2 regions of the Granulicatella sp. genome follow, and region 2 is predicted to be linked to the other one. Evidence: predicted binding sites of a transcription regulator. Region 2 holds the regulator's gene; the other holds the start of a gene.

Region 1 (15,789 bases), on a different contig from region 2:
GTTCGTCGGTTCGTCTAAAATCAGTAAATCGTGTTTCTCTAATAAAATCCGAGCTAAAGCTAACCGAGTACGTTGCCCTCCAGAGAGCGATTGAATCGGTTGGTCGTAGTCTTCTGGATAGAAACGGAATCCATGAAGGACAGTACGGATTTCAGATTCGTATCCATACGCGTTCTTTTGGTTCAGTTCTTCTTGTAGTTGGTCATAGCGTTTTAAGGCGAGTTCGTATGCCGTAGGGTCTCCTAGAAGGTCAGGGTCACCGAGTTGCTCAGCTGCTTTTTGCGCTTGTTTCTTCAAAGTTTCTACGTCTTCGAAGAGATGAATCATCTCTTCCCAGACGGTTTTCGTTGAATCGATGGCCGCATATTGGTCTAAGTAACCGATGGATAGGTCTTTTTTCTTTGAGACACTTCCCATTGAAGGTTCTTCGATACCCGCCAACATTTTTAAGAGCGTTGATTTTCCAGTACCATTACGCCCAACGATGGCAATCCGCGAATTTTCTTGAATATGAATCGTAATATTTTCAAATAGGACTTCATCTGCAAAAGTTCGAGCGAGTCCTTGTCCTTGTAGTAGTATCATGATAGGTCCTTTCAGTGAGTATTCATCTCATTTTATCATAAAAAAGAGGTGGACAATATTGAAATGCGTTCGAGTTTGCGTTCACATTCACAATTAAGAGGTTGTGAATAAAAAAGTACAAGCCTTGCTGTATATAAGCAAATTATATAGGAGTAAGTGAGGAGCAAACAAAGTATTTGTGAAAATTCATATCGTTGTGATAGAATACGCATGGATGTAAAAGAAAAGGAGTCTTAGATATGAAAGAGTATAAAGAAATGAAAGAAATCGAAGTGCCACGTGCAACCGCAAAACGTTTGGCCATTTATCATCGTTATTTACGTTTCTTGCATGATGCAGGAAAACGTCGTATTTCGTCAACAGAGTTAAGTGAAGCTGTAAAAGTAGATAGCGCAACGATTCGTCGTGATTTTTCTTATTTTGGAGCTTTAGGAAAACGTGGATATGGATATGATGTAGAATACTTATTGGAATTCTTCAGTCATACATTAAACCAAGATCGCTTAACAAATGTAGCTTTAGTCGGCGTTGGTAAATTAGGACAAGCGTTACTAAACTACAATTTCCACCAAAGCAACAATGTTCGCATCAGTGCAGCATTCGATGTGAACCCTGATATCGTCGGAACGATTCAAACAGGAGTTCCAGTCTATAGCATGGATGAAATGATTGAGCAATTAAAAGTTCAACAAATTCAAGTAGCGATTCTAACCGTTCCTCAAGATGTAGCGCAAGATACAGCCGATCGTATTGTAGAAGCAAATGTTCGAGGCATTTTAAACTTCACACCAATTCGATTAAACGCTCCAGAAAACGTTCGAGTTCAAAACGTTGACTTAACAAACGAGCTTCAAACTCTAATCTATTTCCTCGACAATCAAAAATAATTTTTGAAAGGCATCCGTAAAGGGTGCCTTTTTTGTATAAAATAAGAGTATTCAGAAATGCAAAAATTCATGATATACTATACAAAACAAGTAGAACCTTTAAATGCATTAGGGGGCTGAAGAAAATGATGAAGAAATTCAGTAGTGGAATGCTAGGGGTCGTTGCAGTAATAGCGTTAATCATCGGCGGATTTGTAACGTTGAATCTAGTGAAGAAGCATGAAATGGTCACTTTAGTTCAAAGTACGCAGGTGAGAGAATCTATTGAAAATCAATTAAAAGACTTAGATAAAAAAGCGTTGGAAGAAGGCGGAGTTATTCAGTCCTATGAAATTGATGTTGAGTCTATTCAGCATAACCCTATGGGAGGAATTCACTTTAAAATATACTTAAACTCCAATAAGAAATTAAGCGTGAGTTTTAGTCTGACTAAAAGCTTGGATACAGGTCAGTTCAAACATTCTTCAACGGGATATTCAAAGGAAGTCTCAGACTTGATAAAAAATAGGCCATAAGAAATAAGAGCTTTTTATCTAAAATAAGATTTAAAAAACATAAAAAGCACTAATCGATTGCATTGATGCAGTGATTAGTGCTTTTCTTCTGGATCTTTATCGTCTAGAGAATCATCATCCGTTTGGAAATTATCCATGATATTAGCAAGTTTCTTTAATTCATTGTAAGTTCGAAGCATATTGATACTTGTTACGATGTTTGTTGTTGCAAATAGACAGCAGAATAATGTGATAAAGTCAAATCCGTTTCCAGGATAATGAGAAGTTGCTAGAAAGATAAAGAAGATGGCTAGTGCAATTTCAAAATAGAGCTTTCTAAAGAAAATTTTTCTAGGCATAGCGTTCATCCTTTCTTGTTAAAATCTTACATAATTCTGGAAAAATAAGCAAGTATTTATTCTTGATTTTTCCTGACCAAATGAGTATTATAAAACTATGAGTTAGCACTCATTGTTTTCGAGTGCTAAAAAAGAGTAAGGAGGATTTTATATGTTAAAGCCTTTAAAAGATAGAGTTGTTATTCAAATGGTGGAGCAAGAAGAGAAAACGGCTGGTGGATTATTTCTACCAACTACTGCTCAAGAAAAATTACAATTTGCAAAAGTAATCGCAACAAGCGAATTCACTGCTTCTGAAGACCGTCAAGTGTCGGTTGGCGATAAAGTCGTGTTCGAAAAATATTCAGGAACAGAAGTAAAATTAGATGGTCAAGAATATATCATCGTGAAAGAAAAAGATATTATCGCAATTGTTGAATAAAGGGGGATACAATTATGGTGAAAGATATTAAATTTGCAGAAGACGCAAGAAGTGCCATGCTTCGTGGTGTGGACGTTTTAGCAAACACAGTAAAAGTAACATTAGGACCAAAAGGACGTAATGTCGTATTAGAAAAAGCATTCGGATCTCCACTCATTACAAATGATGGGGTCACAATCGCCAAAGAAATCGAATTAGAAGATCACTTCGAAAACATGGGTGCAAAACTCGTAGCTGAAGTGGCTTCAAAAACAAATGATATTGCCGGTGACGGTACAACAACAGCGACTGTTTTAACACAAGCCATCGTTCGTGAAGGATTGAAAAACGTAACGGCTGGCGCAAACCCAGTTGGCATCCGTCGAGGGATTGAACTTGCGACAAAAGCAGCGGTTGAAGAATTACACCGCATTTCTCGTCCTGTTGAATCAAAAGAAGCCATCGCACAAGTGGCGGCTATTTCTTCAGGTTCAGCTGAAGTCGGTGAATTAATCGCTGAAGCTATGGAAAAAGTGGGGAACGACGGCGTTATCACAATCGAAGAATCGAAAGGGATTGAAACAGAATTAGATGTTGTAGAAGGAATGCAATTTGACCGTGGTTACTTATCACAATACATGGTAACTGATAACGACAAGATGATTGCGACTTTAGATAATCCATTTATCTTAATCACAGATAAGAAAGTCTCAAACATCCAAGAAGTTATTCCATTATTAGAACAAATCGTTCAACAAGGACGTGCGTTATTAATTATCGCGGATGACGTGGATGGTGAAGCTTTACCAACATTAGTATTAAACAAATTACGTGGAACATTTAACGTGGTAGCTGTAAAAGCTCCAGGTTTCGGTGACCGTCGTAAAGCGATGTTAGAAGATATCGCTGTGTTAACAGGTGCCCAAGTCATTACAGAAGACCTTGGCTTAGAATTAAAAGATGCAACATTAGCGCAATTAGGGACAGCAGGTAAAGTGGTGGTTTCTAAAGACAGTACTACAATCGTGGAAGGTGCAGGTTCTAAAGAGTTAATCGCGAACCGTGTTGCTTTAATTCGCGCACAAGCACAAGATACAACAAGTGATTTCGACCGTGAAAAATTACATGAACGTCTTGCTAAATTATCAGGTGGGGTTGCCGTGATTAAAGTCGGAGCCGCTACTGAAACAGAATTAAAAGAGAAAAAACTTCGCATCGAAGATGCGCTAAATGCTACTCGCGCAGCGGTTGAAGAAGGTATCGTTTCAGGTGGAGGAACAGCTCTTGTGAACGTTCAAAAAGTAGTTGACGCTCTTGAATTAGAAGGTGACCTAGCTACAGGTGCGAAAATCGTATCTCGTTCATTAGAAGAACCATTACGTCAAATCGCAGAAAATGCGGGCCTTGAAGGTTCGGTCATTGTTGCTCGTTTGAAATCTGAAGAAAAAGGAATTGGATACAATGCCGCTACAGATCAATGGGTAAACATGATTGAAGCAGGGATTGTGGACCCAACGAAAGTAACACGTTCTGCTTTACAAAATGCTGCATCTGTTTCAGCATTATTATTAACAACAGAAGCTGTGGTAGCTGACAAACCAGCTCCAGTAGCACCACCAATGCCAGGAATGGATCCAGGTATGGGCATGATGTAATCAAAGGAAGAGAGGAAGAGGGGTGAAAGTTTTTCACCCCTCTTTTTCTTTTGTAATAAAACACCGCAAGGTGCTTACTAAAAAATAGAACTTCGTTCAAAACTACGAACCCCCGAGGATTTCTCTATAGTATATGCAACGAGGCACCGGCTTGAACCAAAGTCTCAAGCTCCTTCAAGATTCAAATGGACTCTAAAAAATAGATTTTTAAGAGTCCATAATTCACTTTGAATGCTTACTCCCATTGCCAATACTATGGAATCCTCGGGGTTCTCTGTTTTGAACAATTTTTTGAGGTGTTTTATAAAAAGAGGATGGAATAGAGAAGGCGAGTTACGCTACGAACCCTCGAGGATTTCTCTATAGTATATGCAACGAGGCACCGGCTTGAGCCTGTAGTTTCTTACCTCAAAAGCTTCAAAAGGAACTTACGAAAAGGCTAGTCACAATGATTGACGGGGGCGTACATTTTTGCTAAAATAGTCGTGTTGTAATTGTGAAGCACCACAGCTACAACCGCTCGGATTAGAGTACAAAAGACCGAAAGCGGCACTTTAAACTGGCGAGTCTTAGTCTAAAATATAGGAGGTGCAATATGTACGCAATCGTAAAAACTGGTGGAAAACAAGTTAAAGTTGAAGTTGGTCAAGCAATCTACGTTGAAAAATTAAACGCAGAAGCTGGCGACAAAGTAACTTTCGAAGAAGTAGTATTTGTAGGTGGAGATGACGTTAAAGTTGGTGCTCCATTCGTAGCAGGTGCAACTGTTGAAGGAACTGTTGAAAAACAAGGCCGTCAAAAGAAAGTTGTTACTTTCAAATACAAACGTCGTAAAGACTCACACCGTAAACAAGGTCACCGTCAACCTTATACAAAAGTTGTTATTGACGCAATCAACGCTTAATCACGATGATTCAAGTGACTGTACACAAAAAGAACCAGCGAATTGTTTCCTTTGAAATGACTGGACATGCAAACTATAGTGAACATGGTTCGGATATCGTTTGCGCAGGGGTATCAGCTCTGGCTATTACAACTGTGAACAGCATTGAGAAGTTAGCAGGATATCAACCGATTGTCGAAGTCGATGAGGTTGAAGGTGGTTACTTATACATGGAAGTTGTAGAGGACTTGACGAAAGACCAAGAACATACAACTCAAATTTTATTAAATAGTCTATTACTAGGGTTAGAAGATATTCAATCAGAATATCAAGACTTTCTAGCTGTAACTGTTGCATAATCAATCAAGGAGGTGCACAACTATGTTAAAAGTGAATTTACAATTATTCGCCCATAAAAAAGGGGGCGGTTCTACATCAAACGGACGTGACTCACAAGCAAAACGTTTAGGTGCTAAACGTGCTGATGGACAATTCGTTTCAGGTGGTTCAATCTTATTCCGCCAACGTGGAACAAAAATCCATCCAGGTGAAAACGTAGGTAGAGGTGGAGACGATACTTTATTTGCTAAAGTTGACGGAATCGTACGTTTCGAACGTAAAGGCCGTGACAAAAAACAAGTATCAGTTTATCCAGTAGTTGCTGCTGAATAATAATGAGTAGGATGTGACATTCAGTCACATCCTTTTTTTTAGGAAATTTGAGGAGTGACAAAACTACTGCGAACTTTCCAGATTTCTCTATAATTGCTATACTAGCTGTATCGGAGGAAGCCTTGCGTCTTCCTTCCTCTCAAGCTTCAAAGAGACTCTAGGAAATGAATTTCCAGAGTCAGTAATTCAGATTGAGTAAAACTGCTAGTATTGCTATGATAGAATCTGAAAGTTCTGTGTAGTTTTGTAAAAAAATATGTGCTGCTGTCGTAGCTCATAATATTCAAAGCAGGGAAACTCTTAAAAGTAGAAGGAGGGGTTTTTATCGAAGCGGGAAAAGAAATTCAAGCGTTCGAGGAATTGGCAAAAGCAGTAGAGCTGCTTCAAAAAGAAATCGGCTATTCGAATATAGAAGCGCTAGGGGAAACCTTACAAAATATAGTCAATGACAACACTGCGCAACAAGTCGAAGGCCTGCCAAGTAACGAAGTGGCCCAAGAATTAAACAAAGCGTATAAAGAATTAGATTTAGCAAGTTATTCGAGTGAAGAAATTCGCCGTATGATTCAATTCACGTTCTTGAAAGCTGCTAAAGAAGATGGCTTACAAACCAATCACCAAATGACACCAGATGCGATTGGATTACTCGTGGCGTATATGATTGACCAAATTACGAAGAAAGACCAGGCTATTACAATTGCGGATTTTGCTGCGGGAAGTGGAAATTTACTGAGCACGATTCTCTTATTTTTACAATCTGCAGGAAAAACAACCCAAGCGACGGCTATTGATAATGATGAAGTACTCGTTCATTTAGCCTTACAAGCTTTTGCGTTAGAACAGTTGGATGTGAAGACTTCCTTGCAAGATGGCTTGCAAGATTCACTTGTGGAACCACAAGATTTCGTAGTGAGTGATTTACCAGTCGGCTACTATCCAGTGGATGCCAATGCCGATCGTTTTGAGACAAAAAATGAAGAAGGTCATTCTTTTACCCATCATTTACTCATCGAACAGCATATTCGCTATTTGAAGCAAGCGGGAATCGGATTGTTCATCGTTCCGACAAATCTATTTGAGACTGTCGAAGGGGAAACGTTACTGGCTTACTTGCAAAGGGAAACATATGTACAAGCAATGCTCGCTTTCCCACGTAATTTATTTAAAGATGTGCAGTTCAGTAAGTCTTTACTCATTGTACAGAAACGAGGGGAATCCGCTAAACAAGTGAGTCAAGTCCTTCTTGGTGATATCCCAGAATTTAAAAACAGAGAAAAATTTAGAAAATTCACTCTAACATTCGAAAAATGGGCACAAGAAATGTTATAATGAATCCGTTAGACCCAGATGCGGGCTTAATTTTAAATTAAAGGAGAATGTGCATGTCAAAATCAATCGCGATTAATGCAGGAAGTTCAAGCTTGAAATTCCAATTATTTAATATGCCACAAGAAGAAGTGGTGGCTAAAGGGTTAGTAGAACGTATCGGATTAGGAGATTCAATCTTCTCAATCAGCTATGGAGACGACCAAAAATTTGAAGTGGTAGAAGATATTCCAAACCACGAAGTTGCGGTAGAAAAATTATTAGAACAATTAGTAGCGTTAAACATTATTTCTTCATTCGATGAAATCACTGGTGTTGGTCACCGTGTCGTTGCAGGTGGAGAATTATTCAAAGATTCAGCTTTAGTAGATGATACTGTTATCCAACAAGTAGAAGACTTAGCAGAATTTGCTCCATTACACAACAAAGCGGAAGCAGTAGGAATGCGCGCATTCAAACACATCTTACCAGACATTACAAGTGTTGCTGTATTCGATACTTCATTCCATACAACAATGCCTAAAAAAGCTTATTTATACAGCATTCCAATGGAATACTACAAAAAATTCAAAGCTCGTAAATACGGAGCTCACGGAACAAGCCACCGTTACGTTTCACGCCGTGCTGCTGAAATGTTAGGTAAACCAATTGAAGAATTAAAAATCATCACTTGCCACTTAGGAAACGGTGCTTCAATTACTGCGGTTGATGGCGGAAAATCTGTAGATACATCTATGGGATTCACTCCACTTGCAGGGGTTACAATGGGAACACGTTCTGGAGATATCGATGCTTCATTAGTAGCGTTCTTAATGAACAAATTAAACATTACAGACGTTAACGAAATGGTTGACATCTTAAACAAAAAATCAGGTCTATTAGGAATTTCAGGCATATCAAGCGACATGCGTGACGTTGAAGCTGCAATGGAAACAAACGAAAACGCAAAAGTTGCTATGGAAATTTTCGTTGACCGCGTTCAAAAATACATTGGACAATATGTTGCTGTGATGAACGGTGTAGATGCAATTGTCTTCACTGCTGGTATCGGTGAAAACTCTAAATCAGTACGTGCACGTATCATTAACGGATTAACTTGGTTCGGTTGCGATATCGATCCTGAGCGTAACGATACTCGTTCAGAAGCAATCATTTCTTCTGAAGGTGCAAAAGTTACAGTCTTAAATATCCCAACTAATGAAGAGGTTGAGATTGCGCGAGACATCGAACGTTTACGCAAATAATACAAACCGAAGGTTTGAAGAGAAACTTCTAAATCCTTGGATTTGTTTATAGTAGTGATTGTAGGAGACCGGCTCGAGCCTGTAGTCTCTCACCTATCGAATTCAAAGAGCCCCATGGCGGAATATCCGCTGTGGGGCTCTATTTCATTTCGATTCTTATTCCCTACTATCACTACTATAAAATCCAAGGTTTATCCGTTTCTCTTCAAAAATGCAGATGCTTGCGTAAATCCTTCTCAGTGAGTACGCGACATGTGCTTTTGGAGGAGGGCGTAAATCCTTCTCGGTTAAATACCCGACAAGGAGTGTGGTAGTGGAGACAGGCTCTCACCTGCCAAATTCAAAGGCTCTCTTGGCTATAAATCGCTGAGAGAGCCTATTTCATTTATCGTTGTTGTTATGGGATTTCTTTGAATTTTTGAAATTTTAATTGCTAGAGGTCGGGTCAAGCGTCGCATGCTTGCTCTGCTTTATAGGGGCGGAGTAAGCCCCTAATTTAGTACCCTAAAAATTAATTATACCGCTACTGAATATGAAAAAAAAGACTTTTAAGCAGAAAAAAAGAGAAGTAAAATTAGTGTATACATAAAATAAAAAGCAAAGGAGCGATTTCTATGGATAGCGGAATTTATGTTTTAGTAGGTATTGTTATTTTGGCTATTTTAGTAATTTCTGGCCTTTACTTATTGCTAAAAAAAGCTCACAAGTGAGGTTTCAATAATGTTTAAAAAAATAAAAGATTCATATAATTTTTCCGTTCCTTTTTTAAGTTGTATGATTTTTACGAAGTTTGCAGTTGATATTTTTTATGATATTTTTTCAATTGAAAGTTTTGGTGATAGTATTCTTTTTGAACGATCAATGTTACTTGCTTTATTTATTTCTATGGGTATTCACATTTATAAAAATATGAACAACAACCCTGAATAGGATATCAAAATGAAGATAAGGAGGAAGTTATATGAGACCACTTTTTTATTTAATATGGATTGTATTACTTGCGTTTGGAATATATTTGAGAAAGAAAAAATTATTAAAGTACCTTTATGGATGGAAATTTCTTTATTTGTTTTGATTTTTGTAACTTTATACTCTTATGTATTGTTTATCCCATAAATAAACAAAATCACCCTGAAAAGGGTGATTTATGGTCATATTAACTTTGAGGTATTTGTTATGAATAGATGGTTTAAATATATTATAGTTAGTACTATTATGGCATCTAGTATTTTCTTTTTGGTTTATTATCAAAAGGGGGAATATAAATATGAGGTTTTCCTTGTAATGTTTATTTTAAATGTGCCTGTATTTTTTGATAAAAAAAGTTCACAAGTAACAATTAATAAAAAATCAAGGAGGTCTTAACAATGGTTAAAAAAGCAATTTTTGCCTTTAAAAAAGCAACAAAGCTTATGGGGATTTTATTGTCTGTGTATTTAGTGTATTCTTTTTACGATTCTTCAATTTTTTCTAGTCATCAATTTCGTATGGGGTTGTTAGCTTTTTGGACAGGAGATTTTTTATATTTCTTTTTATGGAAAAATCCAAGAGATATATTTAAGGATTGGTGATAAAAAATGAGGTTTGATTTTTAATTGTCGGTGTTTAGTTAACTTTTATTATTTAAAAAAATAATTCAAAAACCACCCCGAATAGGGTGGTTTTTTAGGTTCTCGTTTTTAGGTTCTTATGATTGCGTAAATCTTTCTCAGTAGAATACATGACAAGTGCTTTTGGAGAAGGGTGTTTAAGAAGAACGTTGATAAATTCTTCTTCATTTGTCATGTGTTGTCGTAGGCTATATAATAAGTATATCTTTACTTTGAAGGAGTACTTATGACTCAAGGAATTATTATTAAAGCGTTGAGCGGGTTCTACTATATCGAATCGGATGAAGTGATCTATCAAACACGTGCACGTGGTGTGTTTCGCAAAAGAGGTCAGTCGCCACTCGTTGGCGATATGGTGGAGTTCGAAAGTAGTAACTTGCAAGAAGGAATGCTAACGAAAATTTTACCGCGAAAAAATGCCATCGTTAGGCCACCTGTAGCCAATGTGGATGTTGGCATTATTGTGATGTCTGCGGTAGAACCAGAATTTTCAACGCATCTCGTGGATCGATTCCTCGTATACCTTGAAGGATTACATGTGCATCCAATTATCATGGTTACTAAGGCCGATTTGTTAACAGCGGAAGGATTAGAAAAGCTTGAGAACATCCGAAAAAATTATCAAAAAATCGGTTATCCTGTCTTTTTCGGACAGGAAGTGATGAAAGATAAAACTCCATTTCTGGAAGCTTTGAAAGGTCAGAAAGTGATTTTTCTTGGACAATCTGGAGTAGGGAAATCTACGCTTCTTAACGAGATGATTCCGGAATTAAACCAAGAAACAGGAGAGATTTCGAATGCGTTAGGGCGTGGGCGGCATACGACTCGTCACGTATCGCTTCATGAAATCGAAGGAGTGTGGATTGCGGATACTCCGGGATTCAGTACGGTTGATTTTATGGGGATTGAGAAGGAAGACTTACCGCATTTATTTCCTGAGTTTGTCGAAGTAGAACATGAATGTAAATTCAGAGAGTGTTCGCACCAACATGAACCAAACTGCGCCGTGATTGCAGGAGTGGAATCCGGAGACATTTGGCAAGAGCGATACGACCATTATTTGAATTTCTATGAAGAACTGGACCAAAGAAAACCAGTCTATAAACGAAAAAAATAGTCAGAGGAGACAGAACATGAAAGTAGCACCATCCATTTTAAGCGCAAATTTTGCAACATTAGGAGAAGACGTTAAGAAAGTCGAGAAATTAGGAGCAGACTGGATTCATATCGATGCGATGGATGGACAATTCGTTCCAAACCTAACATTAGGGCCAAACATCGTTGAAGGATTACGTCCAGTAACAGATTTAGTATTAGATTGCCATTTAATGGTCCAAAACCCTGAACGTTTCATTCCACAATTTGCAAAAGTAGGAGCAGACTATATCTCTGTTCACGTGGAAGCAACGCCACATATTCACCGCGCGCTTCAAGCGATTAAAGCAGAAGGTGTAAAAGCCGGTGTCGTCATCAACCCAGGAACACCAGTGAGTGCCATCTCTGTAGTCTTAAGCGAAGTAGACTTAGTATTAGTGATGACCGTAAACCCAGGATTCGGCGGCCAATCATTCATTCCAGAAACATTAGATAAAGTTCGCGAGTTAGTCGCATTACGCGAGGAAAAAGGCTACCACTATTTAATCGAAGTGGACGGCGGAGTAAACGGTGAAACAGCGAAACTTTGTGCTGCAGCAGGGGTAGACGTTGCCGTTGCCGGTTCATATGTATACTACGCAGACGATATCAAAGCTGCGATTGATTCGATTAAAGAAGCATAAGAGGGACGAAGATGGAAGTTGTAATTGTTTTGGGAGGACCAAACACCAAGGAGAACATCAAGAAGCTCTTAGAAAACCGATACGGTAAGGCCTATGAAGACTTCCGTTTTGTCGGAGTCGACGGTGGCGCTCTTCGGTTATTAGATCAGCATCTTCCCATGGAAGTAGCGATTGGGGACTTTGATTCTGTCACAAAAGAACAGCGCGACTTGATTTATGAAGCAGCAGGTACAGTTGTCCAGCTCCCTTCTGAAAAAGACGATACTGATTTTGAGGCAGCCTTGTTATGGGTGAAGGAGCATTACAAAGAGACACCGATTCATGTGCTCGGTTCTTTTGGCGGTCGAGTGGACCACGCGATTAGTACCTTATGGACGATGATGCGACCAGACTTAGCACCGCTCATTCCGTATGTGGTGTTCGAGGATGCAACGAATGTCGTGAATTTCATCCAGCCAGGCACATACACGATTGAAAAGATGGACTTTACGAAGTACCTTTCCTTTATTAGTATGACTCCTGTGGAAAATTTAACTCTACAAAATGTTAAATACACCCTTGATTCAAAAAGCTACGCGTACCCAGTAGCCCTTGTCAGCAATGAATTTACAAGTGACAAGATGAATATCTCCTTTACAAAAGGACTTATCTTAGTAGCCCAAACCCGAGATCATTGGAGATAAAATAAAACATCGCACAATTAGGATGAATTACCTACACCAAAACCAAAAAGAAAAATAATTAAATCCTTTGCTTGTAGAGCTGGGAATTTATAATTTGACGAGGAGGAAACATGAATTTTAATAGGATGATTCCTGAATTGTCAGTTTTTGATATTGAACGGACTAAAAAATTTTATAGAGAATTAGGATTTAAAATTGAATATGGACGTACTGAAGATAAATTTGTTTTCATGTCATTTCAAGATAGTCAGTTTATGTTTGAACAAATTCACGATGATGGTTGGAATATAGGTGAGTTAGTATATCCTTTAGGAAGAGGAATAAATTTTTCAATAGCCGTCGATGATATTGAAGAACTTTATCAATTAGTGAAGAGTTTGAATATAGAATTATACAGAGAACTAACTAGAAACATATATCAAGTTAATGGAATAGAAGAAATGCAAATAGAGTTTTTAATACAAGATCCAAATGGGTATTTGTTGAGATTTACAAATTAACAAATACCAGTTTCAATGGTTGCAGAGGATAAAGCAACATATAATACAAAATAGAACAAAACATCGCACTGTTTCGTGCGATGTTTTTTCACAATCTTAGTTGAAATTCCGAAATTCACTTATAAGTGAATTTCGGAATTTTTTTGTTCCCCGTTGTTTTCAATGATAGACCTTCTAGTTTCCTTATCTCCAAGACTTTTATAGCGGATAAAAATTCAAAAGGCTTATGAACTTACAAATGATGAAAATAGATTTCTTTCCTTTGAGACTGCTTCAAACTTCTATCTCATAGGCTTTTCACAAATTCCATTTTTTGAAATAAAAATCAAAAAAAGCACACCCACCTAACCCCATGAGAAGCACCACCCATGGTCCCTTAGTTTCCTGGCATTAATTTCAGGGAAAGTAGACCCTGTTTAAAGCAGATAAAAATTGAGGCGATTCCCAAGCACTTTTTATAAAGTAAGGCTTAAAACAATAGAGTATAAATCATAAAGCATGAAAAGCTGCTTGAGGAGGATAGCGGTCATTGTAATGGAGAAGTAACCAATGTGAATTACCAAGGCTTAGCGACTGGTCGCTTAGCCTTGGTTTGAAGCTTGGTAGGCAAGGAGACCTTAGGCTCCTGCCGGTACCATTACAATGATGTCCGCTATCCAAAACGTCAAGCAGCTTGGAATGCGACTAGTATTCATTAATTATTGTTTTAAGCCTTCGGCTTAATTATTTTTAGATAAACAAAAAGAGCTTAGGGATATCGCCTAAGCTCTTTTTAATAGTGCTCTGTATTAAACACGTTCTACTTTACCTGATTTTAATGCACGAGTTGAAACCCATACTTTTTTAGGTTTGCCGTCGATTAAAACACGAACTTTTTGTAAGTTTGGTTTCCAAGTACGGCGGTTAGCGTTCATAGCGTGAGAACGAGTGTTACCTGTTTCAGAACGACGTCCAGTGAAATAACATACTTTAGCCATTTTCATTCTCCTCCTTTATTTAATTCATTATCAGCTGATATAATTTTGAACTAAATCATATACTTAAATAATTTAGCATAGTTGAGGTGAGATTGCAAGTGAGTCGGTTATAGAGATTTACCCCCTTTTTAAAATTGATAAAAAACTAGGTAATCGTCTGGTAATGTGATATTATAGTATAGAAATAATGTGTCAATCTGTCTAAAAATAGGCAGAAACCTTTATACATTCAAAGGGAGGTATTCGTATGACAGTAAAAATTCAAACAGAAAATGGACAAATTGAACTCAGCAATGAAGTCATTGCAACGGTTGTAGGTGGAGCTGCAACAGACAATTATGGAGTCGTTGGGATGGCCAGTCGCAATCAAATTCGTGACAACTTAAATGATATCTTGAAGAAAGAAAGCTTTTCTCGTGGCGTAGTAATCCGTCAAGAAGATGAGGGCGTTGCGGTTGATGTTTACATTATTGTTGGATACGGTACTAAAATTTCTGCAATTTGTAGAAATGTACAAGAACAAGTGAAATACAACTTAGAAACAATGTTAGGATTCTCTGCGAACACAGTGAATGTATATGTTCAAGGAGTTAAAATCATCGAAGCGTAATGCTTGTTGATTCTAGTCAGGAGGAAGTAAGAAAAATATGGCAACTATGAAAACTATTACAGCTCAAGATTTCCGCGCAATGGTAGAAATCGGTGAAATGCGTTTATCTGAAAATGCAGAATTCGTAAACTCATTAAACGTATTCCCAGTACCAGATGGAGATACAGGAACAAACATGATGCTCTCTTTCAAATCAGGTGCGGAACGTGTTGCAAACTCTACAGCAACAACTGTAGGTGACTTAGCACAAGATTTAGCAAAAGGATTATTAATGGGAGCTCGTGGGAACTCAGGGGTTATCTTATCTCAATTATTCCGTGGATTCTCTAAAGCGGTTGTGGGGAAAGATGTCATCACTGGTGAAGAATTAGCCCAAGCATTTACAAACGGTGTGGAAACAGCGTATAAAGCCGTTATGAAACCTGTTGAAGGAACCATCCTTACTGTTGCTCGTGAATCTGCAAAACGTGGTGTTCGCAAACTAGAAACTTCAAACGATATCATCGAAGTAATGGGTTCAGTATTACGTGGAGCTGAAAAATCTTTAGCAAAAACTCCAGATTTACTACCAGTATTAAAAGAAGTAGGCGTAGTGGATTCAGGCGGTCAAGGTTTAGTATTCATTTACAACGGATTCTTCGAAGCATTAACAGGGGAAGCCGTTCCAGTTCAATCATTACAAAGCAATAAAATCGATTTAACTTCAGTGGCTCACCACGAAGCAGGCGTTGACTACGAACATGTATCAACTGGCGACATCAAATTCGGATACTGTACTGAAATCATGGTGAAAATTGGTGAAGGCGAAACCGTTGTGGATACTTTTGATTATGATACCTTCCGTAACTACTTAAATGAGCTTGGAGATTCTCTATTAGTAGTAGCAGACGATGAAATCATCAAAGTACACGTGCATACAGAGCGTCCAGGTGAAGTCATGAACTACGGACAACGCTTCGGTTCATTAATGAAAGTGAAAGTAGACAACATGCGCTTGCAACACGAAGAAGTGTTAAAAACGGACTACACTGCAAAGGTAAAAGAAGCAGCGCAAAAACAAAAAGCGGAATACGGAATCGTAGCAGTTGCTGCAGGTGAAGGTGTTCAAGAATTATTCAAGAGCATG
Region 2 (15,789 bases):
CATTTTTTCTTTAAATTCATCTTTTGTAATCGTTACACCATCGATATAGTTTTCATCATCGATTGAAATATTCATTGGTACGATAGAGATTTCAAATTGTTTTACTTCCTCTTCAGTTAAATCTGCTGTCGAGTCCGTTACAATATATACTCTAGACATAAAGTCACTCCTATCAAATTAGTTTACATCTTATAATAGCATATTTTTCAAATAAAACCTATATTCAATATCAATGAGGAAAAGGATGAATTATGTTACAATAAGTTAGCAAATGTAAACCTTGAAAGGATGAAACGAATGGATGGAATCCTTCCATTATGGAAAGAAAGAGGCATGACGTCGTTCGACTGTGTCTATAAAGTTAGAAAATTATTAAGAACAAAAAAAGTCGGACATTCAGGAACGCTGGATCCTGAAGTAGATGGAGTGTTACCAATCTGTATTGGTAAGGCGACCAAGGTTGTTGAGAATCTTCACGAATCCAATAAAGTTTACCAAGGAGAAATCACATTAGGATTTTCAACTGAGACGGAAGATGCACATGGAAATGTTGTATCTACAACGCCTATTGAAACACCTTTTTTAAATCAAGAAATTGACGAAAGAATGCAGGAGTTTATTGGAGAAATTACTCAAATTCCACCAATGTATTCTGCAGTTAAAGTAAATGGGAAACGTCTGTATGAATACGCAAGAGCCGGAGAAGAAGTGGAACGACCTTCTCGTAAAGCAACAATTTTCGACTTCAAACGGATTTCAGAGCCAGTGTATAATGTAGATAGGAAGACACAATCATGGAAGTTTGAAGTGAGCTGTAGTAAAGGGACTTACGTTCGAACACTTTCTGTTGATCTAGGAAAATCATTGGGTGTTGAGGCGCATATGTCGCAATTAACCCGTGTAAAAAGCGGACCTTTCCATGCAGATGATTGCATTACATTAGAGCAGCTAAATGAACTTGTTGTAAACGATAAAGTTCAAGAAGCACTAAAACCAGTAGATATTGTATTCGATGAATATCCTCGAATGATTTTAACAAAGGATGAATTCGTTCGTTTTAAAAATGGTGCCCTTTTAACTCAAGATGAGTTTCCACAAATTGTTTCACCGACTGCTTGTTATTATGGAAACCAACTCATAGCAATTTATGGTCCTCATCCAGTCAAAAAAGGCTTATTAAAACCAATAAAAATGTTTTAGAAAGGAGAGAAGAATGCAAACAATTGAGTTATCACACCCTTATGCTAAAGAGTGTATTATTCAGGAACCAATTGTCCTCGCTTTAGGATTTTTTGATGGAATTCATCTAGGACATAAAGAAGTGATTACAACAGCAAAAAAAATCGCAGAGGAACGCGGTTATAAAGTAGCAGTGATGTCTTTTAACCAGCATCCATCTGTTATTTTCCAAAATGTAGATCCTGATAGCATTCAATATGTATCTCCTCTAGAACGCAAGAAAGAACTATTAAAAGAACTTGGTGTCGATATTTTCTATTTGGTTGATTTCACAAAAGAATTTGGAGCTCTTTCACCACAAGAGTTTGTAGATCAATACATTGTCGATTTAAACGCAAAGGTTGTCGTAGCAGGATTTGACTATACTTACGGGAAACGAGATATTGCGAATATGGAATTGTTACCAAATTACGCTTCTAATCGTTTTGAGATTATTTCGATTGCTGAACAAAAGAGTGAAAATGGAAAGATTAGTTCTACCGCTGTTCGTGATTTACTGCTCCAAGGTGAGATTGAAAAAGCTAACGAGTTGTTAGGTTACGACTACATTATGAATGGAGTTGTTGTTCACGGTTTTGGACGTGGTAGTAAAATGTTAGGATTCCCAACTGCAAATATTGAAGTTTCCAATGATACATTCCTTTTAAAAAATGGAGTGTATATTGTTGAGATGCTTGTGGAAGGGAAATGGATTCCTGGTATGGCTTCTATTGGAATCAATCCTACATTTGATGATGTTCATAAGGTAACGATTGAAGTGAATTTACTCGATTTTGATAAAGATATTTACCACCTTCCAGTTCGGGTGAAATGGTTAAAATATTTAAGACCAGAATTGAAATTTGACGGAATAGATGCGTTAATCGCTCAATTAAAGAAAGATGAACAAGATACAAGAAATTATTTCAAGACAAAGAGAGGTTGATTCTCGATGTGGTATTTAAAAAACTATGATGAACTAACGAAGGAAGAGATTGTTGCGATTTACAAAGCCAGAATCGAAATCTTTATTGTCGGACAAGATTTGAATTATCAAGAAATTAACGATACGGATAAAAAATCATGGCATTTATTTGAAATGAATGATGTTCATGAAGTAATTTCTTATTTACGCATTATCCCTGAAAAGGATAAAGTTCGTCTTGGTAGAGTGTTAATAGACAAGCGATACCAAGGGCAAGGAAAAGGTCGTGCGTTGTTAGAGCGCGCAAAAGAAGTTTGTAAAGAGTGGTTTATGGATACTATAATTGAGGTTCATGCACAAGCACACTTAGTAAAATTATATGAATCACTCGGGTTTGAAGTTATTTCAGAACCATACGATATTGTTGGTATTTCACACGTTACAATGGAGTTGTATTAGGAGGAAATCATGATTACACGTTATACACGTCCAGAAATGGCAAAAATTTGGTCTGATGAAAATCGTTATAATTGTTGGCTAGAAGTTGAAATCTTAGCAGATGAAGCTTGGGCGGAATTAGGAGAAATCCCTAAAGAAGACGTAGAAAAGATTCGAAAAAATGCGAAATTCACAGTTGAACGTATTTTAGAAATCGAAGAAGAGACAAGACATGATGTCGTTGCTTTTACAAGATGTGTCTCTGAAAGTCTTGGAGAAGAAAAGAAATGGGTTCACTATGGCCTAACAAGTACCGACGTAGTGGATACAGCTTACGGGTATCAATTAAAACAAGGCAACGACATTTTACGAAAGGACTTAGCGGACTTCTTAGAAATCATTAAAGAAAAAGCACTAGCGTATAAAGATACAGTTTGCATGGGAAGAACGCATGGAGTTCACGCTGAACCAACAACTTTCGGCTTGAAATTAGCCTTATGGTATTCAGAAATGAAACGCAATATCGAACGTTTCGAACGTGCTGCAAAAGGGGTTGAAGCGGGTAAAATTAGTGGGGCGGTTGGTACTTTTGCCAATATTTCTCCAGAAGTAGAAGCCTATGTGTGTGGAAAGCTAGGAATTCGTCCTCAAGAAATCTCGACACAGGTCTTGCCTCGTGACTTGCATGCGGATTACATTTCTACTATTGCATTAATTGCTACAAGTATTGAAAAATTCGCGACAGAAATCCGTGGACTACAAAAATCTGAAACACGTGAAGTAGAAGAGTTCTTTGCAAAAGGGCAAAAAGGATCTTCAGCAATGCCACATAAACGTAATCCAATCGGATCTGAAAATATGGCGGGACTTGCTCGTGTCATTAGAGGACATATTGTTACAGCGTATGAGAACGTGAACTTATGGCACGAACGTGATATCTCACATTCTTCAGCTGAACGTATTATTATTCCAGATAGCACAATTCTACTCAACTATATGCTTCGTCGTTTCGGTAATATTATTAAAAACTTGACGGTGTTCCCAGAAAACATGTTACGCAATATGGATGCGACTTTCGGACTTATTTACAGTCAACGTGTGTTATTGAAACTTATCGACAAAGGAATGAGCCGCGAAAAAGCGTATGATTTAGTGCAGCCATGCACTGCTAAAGCATGGGATGAAAAGTTAGCTTTCCGTTCTGTTTTAGAAAACCAACCAGAAATTATGTCGACACTTTCAAAAGAAGAGATAGATGATGCATTCGATTATCATTACCATATTAAAAATGTAGATTTAATCTTTAAACGAGTTGGTATTTTATAAAATTCAAATTTTACTGAATATAGTGCATTTTCAACGAAAATGTGGTATAAATAGAAAGTAAAATTTAACAAAAGGAGTCAGAAAATGATTAACGTAAGTGATTTAAAAGCTGGAATGACATTCATTCTTGATGGAAAATTAATTAAAGTGTTGGAAATCAGCCACCACAAACCAGGTAAAGGGAACACAGTAATGCGTATGAAAATCCGTGACGTTCGTAACGGTTCAACAGTTGATACAACAATGCGTCCTGATGAAAAAGTTGAACGTGCACACATCGATACAAAAGATGTTCAATACTTATACAGCCAAGATGGCGTTGGAGTATTCATGGACTTAGAAACATACGAACAATACGAAATTCCTGAAGAAACAATCGAACAAGAATTGAAATACATTCTTGAAAACATGGAAGTAAAAATCCAATTCTACGGTTCAGAAGTAATCGGGGTTTCATTACCATCAACAGTTGTATTGCAAGTTACTGAAACTCAACCATCAATTAAAGGCGCTACAGTTACAGGTTCTGGTAAACCAGCTACAATGGAAACAGGTTTAGTAGTTAACGTTCCAGACTTCATTGAAGCAGGAGAGTATTTAGAAGTTAACACTGCAGAAGGTACATACGTACGTCGTGCTACAAAATAATAAGACTAAACAGGTGAGTTCTTCACCTGTTTTTTGTTTAAAAGGAAAATGATGATGATTAACATTAAAAAAATAAAGTTATTCTATAACTATAATAGTTTAAAATACAAAAATCCTAATCGATTTCCTGATTCCAAAAAGGAAATGGAACAGATAAAATCGTGTGGACAAGAAGCCCGTAAAGAGTTTGAGAAATTAACAGAATTATTTTCTAACCTTCTTCAAAATTTTAAACCAGAACCGATTAGCCAATGGATGAATCAGGCTCAAATCATTAGACCTTCTTTTTGGAGATATTTTATCGAAGAAGGGCATGAAAAAGGAGATCCAACGTTTGCAATACGCCTATACGAAGAGAATAAAGAAATTGGCGTATATGTTGAACTGAGTATTATTGAGAGAAAGTTGAATGAAGATTCGCTTACAAAACAAAATAAAGTTCTAAGAGAAGCTTTGGATTTTCGTTGTGTCTATGTTGCTTCTGATTCTAAAAAGAATATATTCGAATATCCTTACAATGAAGAAAATAGAAAGTTTTTACTAAATGAAGTGGAATGCGGAAATCTTCGTAAAGTTATTATTAGAGTTCCTATTAAGGTTACCAATGATGAAATTAAAATAAGAAAAGATTTGGAAACAGCCTTGAATGAATTAATACCTATTTATCAATCGATTTATAAATAATAGTGTTTTCTAATAATGTTACATTCAAAGTAAAAAGGTTAAAGTTGTCATCTTTTAAACAACTTTGACCTTTTTATTTTATTTCATTAAAATCGGTCTAAAGTCCTAGTATTTTCATGTTGACTTAATTTGACCAATGTGTTAAATTATAAATGTGGTTAGCACTCGTCTTAGTCAAGTGCTAAAGAGAGGTGACTATGATGTTAACCAATAGACAATTGCTAATCTTACAATTAATCATACAATTATATACGGAAACGTTGGAACCAGTCGGGTCTAAAAAGTTGATGGAAGTTGCAGAATTACCTTTTAGTTCAGCAACAATTCGCAATGAAATGATGAAGTTAGAAGAGATGGGGTACCTAGAAAAGAACCATACCTCTTCAGGACGAGTACCTTCTAATAAAGGTTACCGTTACTATATTGACAATATCTTGCCAGGACAAAAGCAACCAGTTCCTTTAAGCATTCGAAATCAAATTCGAGAGGTTTTCCAACAGTCCACATTAGAGATTCAAGATGTATTTCGTTTATCGGCAGATATATTATCAACGTTAACAAATTACACCGCAATTTCTTTTGGACCTGAAGTGAAAACTGCAACATTATCTGGTTTTAGACTTGTTCGATTAAACCCAAATCAAGTGATGGCAATCGTTGTTATCAGCAATGGTTTAGTTGAAAACAAAGTCTATACAATTCCAGGGACGATTGATGATAGTGATTTAGATAAAGTAGTTCGTATCATCAATGATGAGTTAATCGGAGTTCCGTTAGATATCGTTGCTAAACGATTAAAAACGGATTTACCAATTCTAATGAATCGTTATATGAATTCTCAAATTCAGATTGTCAAAGTGATTCAAGAGATGATGAATCGATTTGAAAACGATCGAATGCATGTTGCTGGTAGAAGGTATTTGCTCAATTATTTTGATCATCATGCTAACGTTGATCATCTTAAAGGAATCTATCAATTGATGGATGATCAAACGAAATTACATCGACTTGTTATAAATGAGAATCAAGATATTCAAATAAGGTTAGGCTCGGAAATGGATCATCCGTTACTTGGGGATTTTAGTTTAGTAACAGCAAGTTACAAGACACCAAACCAAGATACAGGATTGATTGCATTACTTGGACCCAAGAATATGCCGTATTCGAATGTGTTATCAATTGTAAAAGGACTCAGGGAAGAGTTAGCAACCACGATAGAAGATTATTATCGTAACTTATAAAGTAAGGAGATGAAATCTTGGAAACAAACGAACAAAATATTAAAGAAGAATTAAATGAAGAAAATGTAGTGACAGATGAAACTCCTCAAGAAGAAGTTACTGAAGAAACCACAACAGAACTTTCGAATGAAGAGAAATTACAACAAGAAGTAGAAAGGTTAAACGATCAAGTGTATCGACTTTCTGCTGAAATCTCAAACATTCAAAAAAGAAACGCTAAAGAAAGACAAGATGCTGCAAAATATCGCAGCCAAAGTCTTGCACAAAACTTATTAAACGTGATTGATAACCTTGAGAGAGCGATTGCTTCTCCAAGTGAATCAGAAGAAGCTCAAAACCTTAAAAAAGGTGTTGAGATGGTGTATGAAGGTTTCCTTTATGCACTAAAAGAAGAAGGAATCGAAGAAATCGACGCTTTAAACCAACCGTTTGATCCAACCTTACATCATGCTGTTCAGACTGTTCCTGTTGAAGAAGGTCAAGAAGCAGACCGCGTGGTGCAAGTGTATCAAAAAGGTTATAAATTAAAAGATCGAGTATTACGACCAGCGATGGTCATCGTTTCACAATAAGAAGTCGATTCTTAGAATAATAAATTTAATTAATAGGAGTGAATTAAATATGAGTAAAATTATTGGTATTGACTTAGGAACAACAAACTCAGCAGTAGCTGTTTTAGAAGGTAACGAAGCAAAAATTATTGCAAACCCAGAAGGAAATCGTACAACACCATCTGTTGTAGCGTTCAAAAATGGAGAAATTCAAGTAGGTGAAGTTGCAAAACGTCAAGCTGTAACTAACCCAAATACTATTGCTTCAATCAAACGTCACATGGGTGAAACTGGATATAAAGTAGAAATCGAAGGTAAATCATATACACCACAAGAAATTTCAGCAATGATTCTACAATACTTAAAAGGGTATGCTGAAGAATATCTTGGAGAAAAAGTTGAAAAAGCAGTTATTACTGTACCTGCATACTTCAACGACGCACAACGTCAAGCAACAAAAGATGCTGGCCGTATCGCTGGTTTAGAAGTTGAACGTATCGTTAACGAACCAACTGCAGCGGCTCTTGCATATGGTTTAGATAAAGTAGACCACGAAGAAAAAATCTTAGTATTCGACCTTGGTGGTGGTACATTCGACGTATCTATCCTTGAATTAGGAGATGGCGTATTCGACGTATTATCTACAGCTGGTGACAACCATCTTGGTGGGGATGACTTCGACCAAAAAATTATTGATTTCTTAGTAGAAGAATTCCAACGTGATAATGGTATTGATTTATCAAGTGATAAAATGGCTATGCAACGTTTGAAAGATGCTGCTGAAAAAGCTAAGAAAGACTTATCAGGTGTATCTCAAACTCAAATCAGCTTACCATTCATTTCTGCTGGTGCAGCTGGACCATTACACTTAGAAGTGACATTAACTCGTGCCAAATTTGATCAATTAACTCAAGATTTAGTAGAACGTACAAAAGAACCAGTTCGTCGTGCTTTATCTGACGCAGGTTTATCAGCTTCTGATATCGACCAAGTGTTATTAGTTGGTGGATCAACTCGTATTCCAGCAGTTGTAGAAGCTGTACGTAAAGAAACTGGTAAAGAACCTAACAAATCAGTAAACCCAGACGAAGTAGTAGCGATGGGTGCTGCAATTCAGGGTGGAGTTATCTCTGGCGATGTGAAAGACATCGTATTATTAGACGTAACACCTTTATCACTTGGTATTGAAACAATGGGTGGCGTGTTCACTAAATTAATCGATCGTAACACTACAATCCCAACAAGTAAATCACAAGTATTCTCAACAGCTGCGGATAACCAACCAGCAGTAGACGTACACGTATTACAAGGTGAACGTCCAATGGCTGCGGACAACAAGACTTTAGGCCGCTTCCAATTAACAGATATTCCTGCTGCACCTCGTGGTGTGCCACAAATCGAGGTAACATTCGATATCGATAAAAACGGTATTGTAAATGTCCGTGCTAAAGATTTAGGAACTGGTAAAGAACAAGCAATTACAATCAAATCTTCTTCAGGTTTATCAGATGAAGAAATTGAACGTATGGTAAAAGATGCAGAAGCAAATGCTGAAGCAGATAAAAAACGTAAAGAAGAAGTAGATTTACGTAACGAAGTTGATCAATTAATCTTCACTGTTGATAAAACATTGAAAGAATTAGATGGTAAAGTAGATGCTAGCGACGTTCAAAAAGCTGAAGCAGCTCGTGATGAATTAAAAGCAGCTGTTGAAGCAAATGACTTAGACGCTATGAAAGTGAAACGTGATGCTTTAAATGAAGTGGTACAAAACTTAACTGTTAAACTTTATGAACAAGCAGCCGCAGCTCAACAAGCAGCAGGTGCTTCTCAAGAAGGACCAACAGAACAAGCATCTTCAAATAATGATGGCGTTGTTGACGCTGACTTCGAAGAAGTAGATTAATATTTGCTAAGAAGATAGGGTGTAAGACTACTTTGTAGCCTTACGCCCATATCCTTTGTAAACTAAGAAAGAAAAGGAGGGGCAATTAGTGGCCAAAAGAGATTTATATGAAATTTTAGGCGTATCAAAAGATGCCTCTGAAGCAGATATTAAGAAAGCTTATCGTAAACTATCTAAAAAATACCATCCAGATATTAATAAAGAAGCTGGAGCAGATGAAAAGTTCAAAGAAATTGCTGAAGCTTATGAAATATTAGGTGACGCTCAAAAACGTGCAGCCTATGACCAATACGGACATGCTTCTTACGATCCGAATTCTGGGTTTAGCGGCGGAGGATTCGGTGGTGGATTTGATGGTTTTGGAGGATTTGGCGGTAATGGAAACTTTACTGGCGGATTCGAAGATATCTTTAGTAGTTTCTTCGGCGGTGGAGGTAGTCGTGCTGATCGAGCGAATATGCCACGTCAAGGGGCTGACCTTCAGTATGTCATGGATTTAACATTTGAAGAAGCTATCTTTGGTAAAGAAGAAACGATTCATTACCATCGTAGTGACGAATGTCAAACGTGTCATGGTAGTGGAGCAAAACCTGGAACAAGTCCAACAACATGTTCTAAATGTCATGGTTCAGGTGTAATCAACGTTGAAAGAAATACACCATTTGGTCGTATGATGAGTCAAACAACTTGTGATGTGTGTCATGGTACAGGACAAGAAATTAAAGAAAAATGTCCAACCTGTCACGGTCATGGTCAAGTAGATGAAACACATAAAGTCAAAGTGAAAGTCCCTGCTGGGGTTGAAGATGGAAACCAAATGCGCCTTCAAGGACAAGGGGAAGTTGGTTTCAATGGTGGGCCATATGGTGACCTTTATGTCATCTTTAGAGTCGCACAAAGCAAGACATTCAAACGTCAAGGAGCAGATATTTACTATCAACTTCATGTGAACTTTGCCCAAGCTGCTCTTGGAGATGAGGTCGATGTACCAACTGTTCACGGTAAAGTAAAATTAAAAGTTCCTGCCGGAACGCAATCAGGAACCATTTTACGTTTACGTGGTAAGGGAGCTCCAAAACTTCGTGGTACAGGAAATGGTGACCAACATGTTGAAGTCATCGTAGACACTCCTAAGAAGCTTACAGATAAGCAAAGACAAGCTTTACAAGTATTTGCTAATGAGGAAGGAACAGAACTTCATAATGGCGAAGAAAACTTCTTCGACAAAATGAAGAACGCATTTAAAGATACATTTGAATAAATGGAAAAAGAACTTAGCATATTCGTTGCTAAGTTCTTTTTTTGCTTATTTTGTAATGACAGCAAGACGACGAATGATTTCTTCGTGTTCCGCATACTTTTCTAATAATTCATCTTGAGTATAGAGTATAAAATCTTCGTATTCAAAACCTGGTGTAACGCTACAACTCACAATCGCAAAGTTTTCTTCGTTGTCCGATTCAATGGTAGATCCAAAGACGACTCCTGCAGGAACGATGAATTGAAGTTTTTGACCTTCTCCTGGCCCAATTTCGACTGCTTCGTAAGAACCATCAGGGTGAATCATATGCACGGTTAACGCATGTCCGTAGTGATAGTACCAGATTTCATCGGACGAAAGTAAGTGGAAGTGGGATGGGTTTTGATTCGTTAATAAAAACAGAATAGAGGTAGAAAGTGAACGAATGCGTCCATCAGGTAGTTTTACTGTTTCAACAGCTTTATACGTTTGTCTGAAATAACCACCTTCTACATGTGGTTCTAAGGCTAATTCTTCAATCCATTCTTCTTTCGTTTTCATAAGAGACCTCCTAAGTTATTTTCTTATATTATAGCGTAACTTTTTCTGCTTGTGAATTGTTGATAGAATGGTAATTATGCTATACTGGTACTATTGGAAAAGAAAGGAGAAGAGTCATGAAAGATAATATTGCACTTATTGTTTCGAATAAAGATGTTAAGAAAATAAGAGAGCTTTTTAATGAGAATTATCCGATTGATATTGCTTTGGCGTTAGAAGAAGTGGATGATGACGTTCTAAAGAATTTCATGTTCTCTATCTCAAATACTAGATTAGCTTCAATTTTAGAAGTTGCTGAACCTGATTTCCAATTACGAATGCTTGAGAAATTACCATTTAGACGTGTAATTTTACTTTTCCAGCAAATGTCAAACGATGATGTCGTGGATATTTTAGGAAATTTGCCAGTGGGAATTCGTAAACGTTATATCAAAATGATGAAGCAAAGTTCTCAAGATGATATTCAAACGATGTTAAATTACGCTCCGGATACAGCCGGGGGGATTATGACAACGGAGTACATTACGGTAAAAGAACACTTAACCGTAGAAGAAACTCTTTCTAAACTAAGAGAGATTTCTCCAAACTCAGAAATTATTAACATTATTTTCGTAACGAGTTTACAACGGAAACTAATTGGATGGATTGATATTCGTGATTTATTTACGCATGATTTAGATGAGAGTTTACACGATGTGATGCATACGAATATTATTTCCGTTTTACCAGAAGAAGACCAAGAAGAAGTTGCTCGTATTTCTACTAAGTATGACTTATCTGTCGTGCCAGTAGTCAATAAGCAAAATGTGTTGCTTGGGATTATCACAATCGATGATATCGTTCATGTCTTGCAAGAAGAACACCACGAGGATATGTTATTAATCAGCGGGGTTGAAGGAACTGAACGAATTGGTGGTCCTTTTAAAGAATCGATTCAAAAACGGACCCCTTGGCTATTAATTAACTTAATTACAGCCTTTATGGCGAGTGCGGTTGTCGGATTATTCCAGGATACGATTGAACAAGTCGTTGTTCTTGCAGTTGCGATGCCAATTATTACTGGGATGGGTGGAAACTCAGCTTCTCAAACATTAGCACTGGTTATTCAAGAGGTTGCAATTGGTCAACTAACATGGGAAAAAGACAAAAGGTATGTATTAAATGAAATCTGGCTTGGATTAGTCAATGGGATTATTACAGGGATTTTTGCAGCGATTGCACTCTACATCCCATATCAAAACTTTTTCTTATCGATTATCGTCATTTTAGCAATGGCGATGAACTTAATGGTAGGGGCGTTCTTTGGTTTCTTCGTACCTTTATTCTTAAAGAAACTGAATTTAGACCCGGCCATTTCATCGACGATTTTTGTAACAACAGCTACGGACGTATTAGGATTCTTTATCTTCTTATACTTAGCTGAATTGTTCTTGCCATTATTAATGTAGTTTGATAGAATAATTTGAATTTTATTGTAGTAGTGATTAAGGAGTTATTCATGAATTTAGAACAAATGAAAGAAAGACAAAAGCGTATTCGAAATTTTTCGATTATCGCGCATATTGACCATGGAAAATCTACTTTGGCCGACCGTATCTTACAAGCGACCGATACCGTTGCTGACCGTGAGATGCAAGATCAGTTATTAGACTCGATGGATCTTGAAAGAGAACGTGGCATTACCATTAAATTAAACGCTGTGGAATTAACTTATGATGCTAAAGATGGCACAGAGTATATCTTCCATTTAATTGACACGCCAGGGCATGTGGACTTCACTTACGAAGTTTCACGTAGTTTAGCAGCTTGTGAAGGTGCCATTCTTGTAGTAGATGCTGCTCAAGGAATTGAAGCACAGACTTTGGCAAATGTATATTTAGCAATTGATAATGATTTAGAAATCATTCCTGTTATTAATAAAATCGATCTTCCTGCGGCAGATCCTGAACGCGTACGAACAGAAATTGAAGATGTTATTGGTATTGATGCTAGTGACGCGGTTTTAGCGAGTGCTAAAGTGGGGATTGGTATTCCAGAAATTTTGGAACAGATTGTAGAAAAAGTACCTGCGCCTACTGGTGATATTGAAGCACCCCTACAAGCGTTGATTTTCGACTCTGTCTATGATGCGTATCGCGGGGTTGTACTAAATGTCCGTATTCAAAACGGGATTGTAAAACCTGGCGATAAAATTCAATTGATGAGTAATGGAAAGACTTTTGATGTAGTTGATGTTGGAATCTTCTCACCAAAACCAATCAGCCGTGATTACCTAATGGTTGGAGATGTGGGTTACATCACTGCTTCTATTAAAACAATTCAAGATACTCGTGTAGGGGATACGGTTACTTTAGCGAATAATCCTGCTAGTGAACCTTTAGATGGATATCGTAAAATGAATCCAATGGTATACTGTGGTTTATATCCAATCGATTCATCGAAATATAATGACTTACGTGATGCTTTAGAAAAATTACAATTAAATGATGCTGCGCTTCAGTTTGAGGCAGAAACTTCTCAAGCGCTTGGATTTGGGTTCCGTTGTGGATTCTTAGGATTACTCCATATGGACGTTATTCAAGAACGTCTAGAGCGTGAATTTGACTTAGACTTAATTACAACAGCGCCGTCTGTTATTTATCATGTACAAAAAACAGATGGTACAGAGGTGGTTGTATCAAACCCAGCTGAGATGCCAGATCAATCCAGTGTTCAATCGATTGAAGAGCCATACGTAAAAGCATCTATTATGGTGCCAAACGAATATGTAGGAAGCGTAATGGATATTTGTCAACGTAAGCGTGGTGTTTTTGTAACGATGGATTACTTAGATGAATACCGTGTGAATGTGATATACGAAATACCACTTTCTGAAATTATCTTTGATTTCTTTGATTCGTTGAAATCAAGTACTAAAGGATATGCATCATTGGATTATGATTTAATCGGTTATAGACCAAGTAAGTTAGTGAAAATGGATATCATGTTAAATGGTGAAGTTGTCGATGCTTTAAGTATTATTGTTCATAAAGACTTTGCTTATGGACGTGGTAAAGCCATCACAGAAAAATTAAGAACTTTAATTCCACGTCAGCAATTTGAAGTTCCTATTCAAGCGGCTATTGGAAATAAGATTCTCTCACGTACAAATATTAAAGCTCTCCGCAAAAACGTGCTTGCAAAATGTTATGGAGGAGACGTTTCTCGTAAACGTAAATTATTAGAGAAACAAAAAGAAGGGAAGAAACGTATGAAGCAAGTGGGGTCTGTTGAAGTTCCACAAGAAGCTTTCATGTCGGTTCTAAACTTAAACGAAGAAGAAAAATAATGAGTTGTAAAAAGGCGTCAGGTGCGCCTTTTTACTTTGAATTTGAAAGGAGATTATGAATGGATAAAGAACGTCAACATTTCTATCGGCAAATGCTTGCTATTGCAATCCCTGTATCTCTTCAAAACTTATTAACGTCTTTCTTAAATACATTAGATACAATAATGATTTCATCTCTAGGTGATGCGAGTATTGCAGGTGTTGGGCTTGCAAATCAAGTGTTTTTTCTATTCACGTTAATTTGCTTTGGGATTCATACAGGATCTGCAGTACTATTTTCGCAATATTGGGGAGTACGAGATACAAAGAAAGTTCAAGCAGTTAATCAAATGAGTTTACTGCTATCTACTGCAGTCAGTGTTGTATTTATGCTTCTCGGTATACTATTTCCTCAAGAAATCTTACGTTTATTTACTCAGGATCCGCTTGTTGTTCAAGCTGGAGGAGATTACTTACGAGTAGCGGCTTTAAGTTATGTATTTACAGCTTGGAGCTTTGCGATGACAAATGCACTTCGTACGACAGGAAATCCTAAAGTTCCTCTAGTTGCCACCATTTGTAGTTTTATCACAAATGCTTTCTTTAACTATGTTTTTATCTTTGGTAAGTTTGGGGCACCTGCACTTGGAGTCGTTGGAGCTGCAGTTGCGACTTTAATTGCTCGTATGGTTGAAGTGGGTGTTCTCTTTGCAGTTGTGAGTTTTTATAGCGGACCAATTCATTTACCAATTGGACGTTATTGGTCTAAAATTTCAAAAGGTTTTTGGATGAGTTTTTGGGTAACAACATTCCCAGTCATTGTCAATGAAACTTTTTGGGCATTAGGACAAGTCTTTTATAGTGCGGCTTACGCAATGGTAGGAACTCAAGCAACCGCTGCTGTTCAAGTTGCCGTTGCTGTACAAAATCTATCGTTTATTTTAGTACGGGGTGTGGGTAGTAGCTGTAGCATTATGTTAGGAAACCGAGTGGGACGAAATGAACTGGAACAAGCTCAACAGGAAGCGAAACGCTTTTTAATTATTTCTCTTGTTATTGGAGTAATCATTGGAGCTATTCAAAGTTTAACACCTCAATGGACTTTATTAATGTTTGCTGATTTAAGCCCAGAAGTATTTGAACTTGGGAAGCAATTACTTCAAATTATGGGGATTATATTTGTATTTAAAACCTTAAATTCTATTATTTTTGTCGGTATTTTACGTGGTGGAGGCGATACTCAATACGGTATGAAACTTGAAATGGCTTGTGTGTGGTTAGTTGGCGTTCCGTTAGCATTACTTGCAGCGGCAATTTGGCATTTTCCAATACAACTGGTCGTTATCTGTGCCGGAGCCGAAGGACTATGTAAAGCCGTAATTGGATTAAAACGTGTCTTCTCTGGAAAATGGATTCATCGTTTAGTTGAAGAATAGTTTTATGATTAAAAAAGAAGGCGAACCTTTTTATTTTTAGGCTCGTCTTCTTTTTTTAGAGTGAAATATGATACAATAATAAAAAATAACTGAGGAGCTAAAGGCTTATGACAAATTTATATGGAAGCTTAGAAGCTGGGGGTACAAAGTTTATTTGTGCAGTAGCTGATGAAGAATTTAAAACAGTTGAGGAACTTCAATTTCCAACGACAACTCCGCAAGAAACATTAAAGAAAACGGCAGATTTTTTTGCTAAGTTCAAAAATCTAGCAGCGATTGGAATCGGATCATTTGGACCAATTGATGTA

The links. Region 2 encodes HrcA, which represses chaperone genes, less so after heat shock. Its sites were predicted from a motif close to TTAGCACTCNNNNNNNNNGAGTGCTAA; they were not measured.
Region 1: the regulator HrcA is predicted to act here: its motif matches at 2,428-2,454, upstream of ACO5V7_RS07380 (co-chaperone GroES).

Annotation. Positions count from the first base shown of each region.
Region 1 is NZ_DBHISP010000014.1:24,767-40,555, forward strand. Features, by position in the region: gene ACO5V7_RS07360 (ABC-F family ATP-binding cassette domain-containing protein) at 1-585, opposite strand, end outside; gene ACO5V7_RS07365 (redox-sensing transcriptional repressor Rex) at 843-1,472, shown strand; gene ACO5V7_RS07370 (DUF1310 family protein) at 1,598-1,987, shown strand; gene ACO5V7_RS07375 (hypothetical protein) at 2,062-2,325, opposite strand; gene ACO5V7_RS07380 (co-chaperone GroES) at 2,477-2,746, shown strand; gene groL (chaperonin GroEL) at 2,761-4,380, shown strand; ribosomal protein L21 leader region at 4,885-4,960, shown strand; gene rplU (50S ribosomal protein L21) at 4,976-5,284, shown strand; gene ACO5V7_RS07395 (ribosomal-processing cysteine protease Prp) at 5,290-5,622, shown strand; gene rpmA (50S ribosomal protein L27) at 5,645-5,935, shown strand; gene ACO5V7_RS07405 (class I SAM-dependent methyltransferase) at 6,296-7,264, shown strand; gene ACO5V7_RS07410 (acetate/propionate family kinase) at 7,318-8,505, shown strand; gene ACO5V7_RS07415 (hypothetical protein) at 9,226-9,435, shown strand; gene ACO5V7_RS07420 (hypothetical protein) at 9,873-10,076, shown strand; gene rsgA (ribosome small subunit-dependent GTPase A) at 10,342-11,232, shown strand; gene rpe (ribulose-phosphate 3-epimerase) at 11,249-11,893, shown strand; gene ACO5V7_RS07435 (thiamine diphosphokinase) at 11,905-12,576, shown strand; gene ACO5V7_RS07440 (bleomycin resistance protein) at 12,687-13,076, shown strand; gene rpmB (50S ribosomal protein L28) at 13,865-14,053, opposite strand; gene ACO5V7_RS07450 (Asp23/Gls24 family envelope stress response protein) at 14,301-14,663, shown strand; partial or broken gene ACO5V7_RS07455 (DAK2 domain-containing protein) at 14,701-15,789, shown strand, end outside.
Region 2 is NZ_DBHISP010000001.1:103,575-119,363, reverse strand. Features, by position in the region: gene ACO5V7_RS00560 (DegV family protein) at 1-159, opposite strand, end outside; gene truB (tRNA pseudouridine(55) synthase TruB) at 298-1,200, shown strand; gene ribF (riboflavin biosynthesis protein RibF) at 1,214-2,164, shown strand; gene ACO5V7_RS00545 (GNAT family N-acetyltransferase) at 2,171-2,602, shown strand; gene purB (adenylosuccinate lyase) at 2,612-3,907, shown strand; gene efp (elongation factor P) at 3,992-4,555, shown strand; gene ACO5V7_RS00530 (hypothetical protein) at 4,610-5,239, shown strand; gene hrcA (heat-inducible transcriptional repressor HrcA) at 5,437-6,480, shown strand; gene grpE (nucleotide exchange factor GrpE) at 6,498-7,052, shown strand; gene dnaK (molecular chaperone DnaK) at 7,102-8,937, shown strand; gene dnaJ (molecular chaperone DnaJ) at 9,026-10,198, shown strand; gene ACO5V7_RS00505 (cupin domain-containing protein) at 10,244-10,738, opposite strand; gene mgtE (magnesium transporter) at 10,855-12,186, shown strand; gene lepA (translation elongation factor 4) at 12,237-14,066, shown strand; gene ACO5V7_RS00490 (MATE family efflux transporter) at 14,126-15,481, shown strand; gene scrK (fructokinase ScrK) at 15,589-15,789, shown strand, end outside.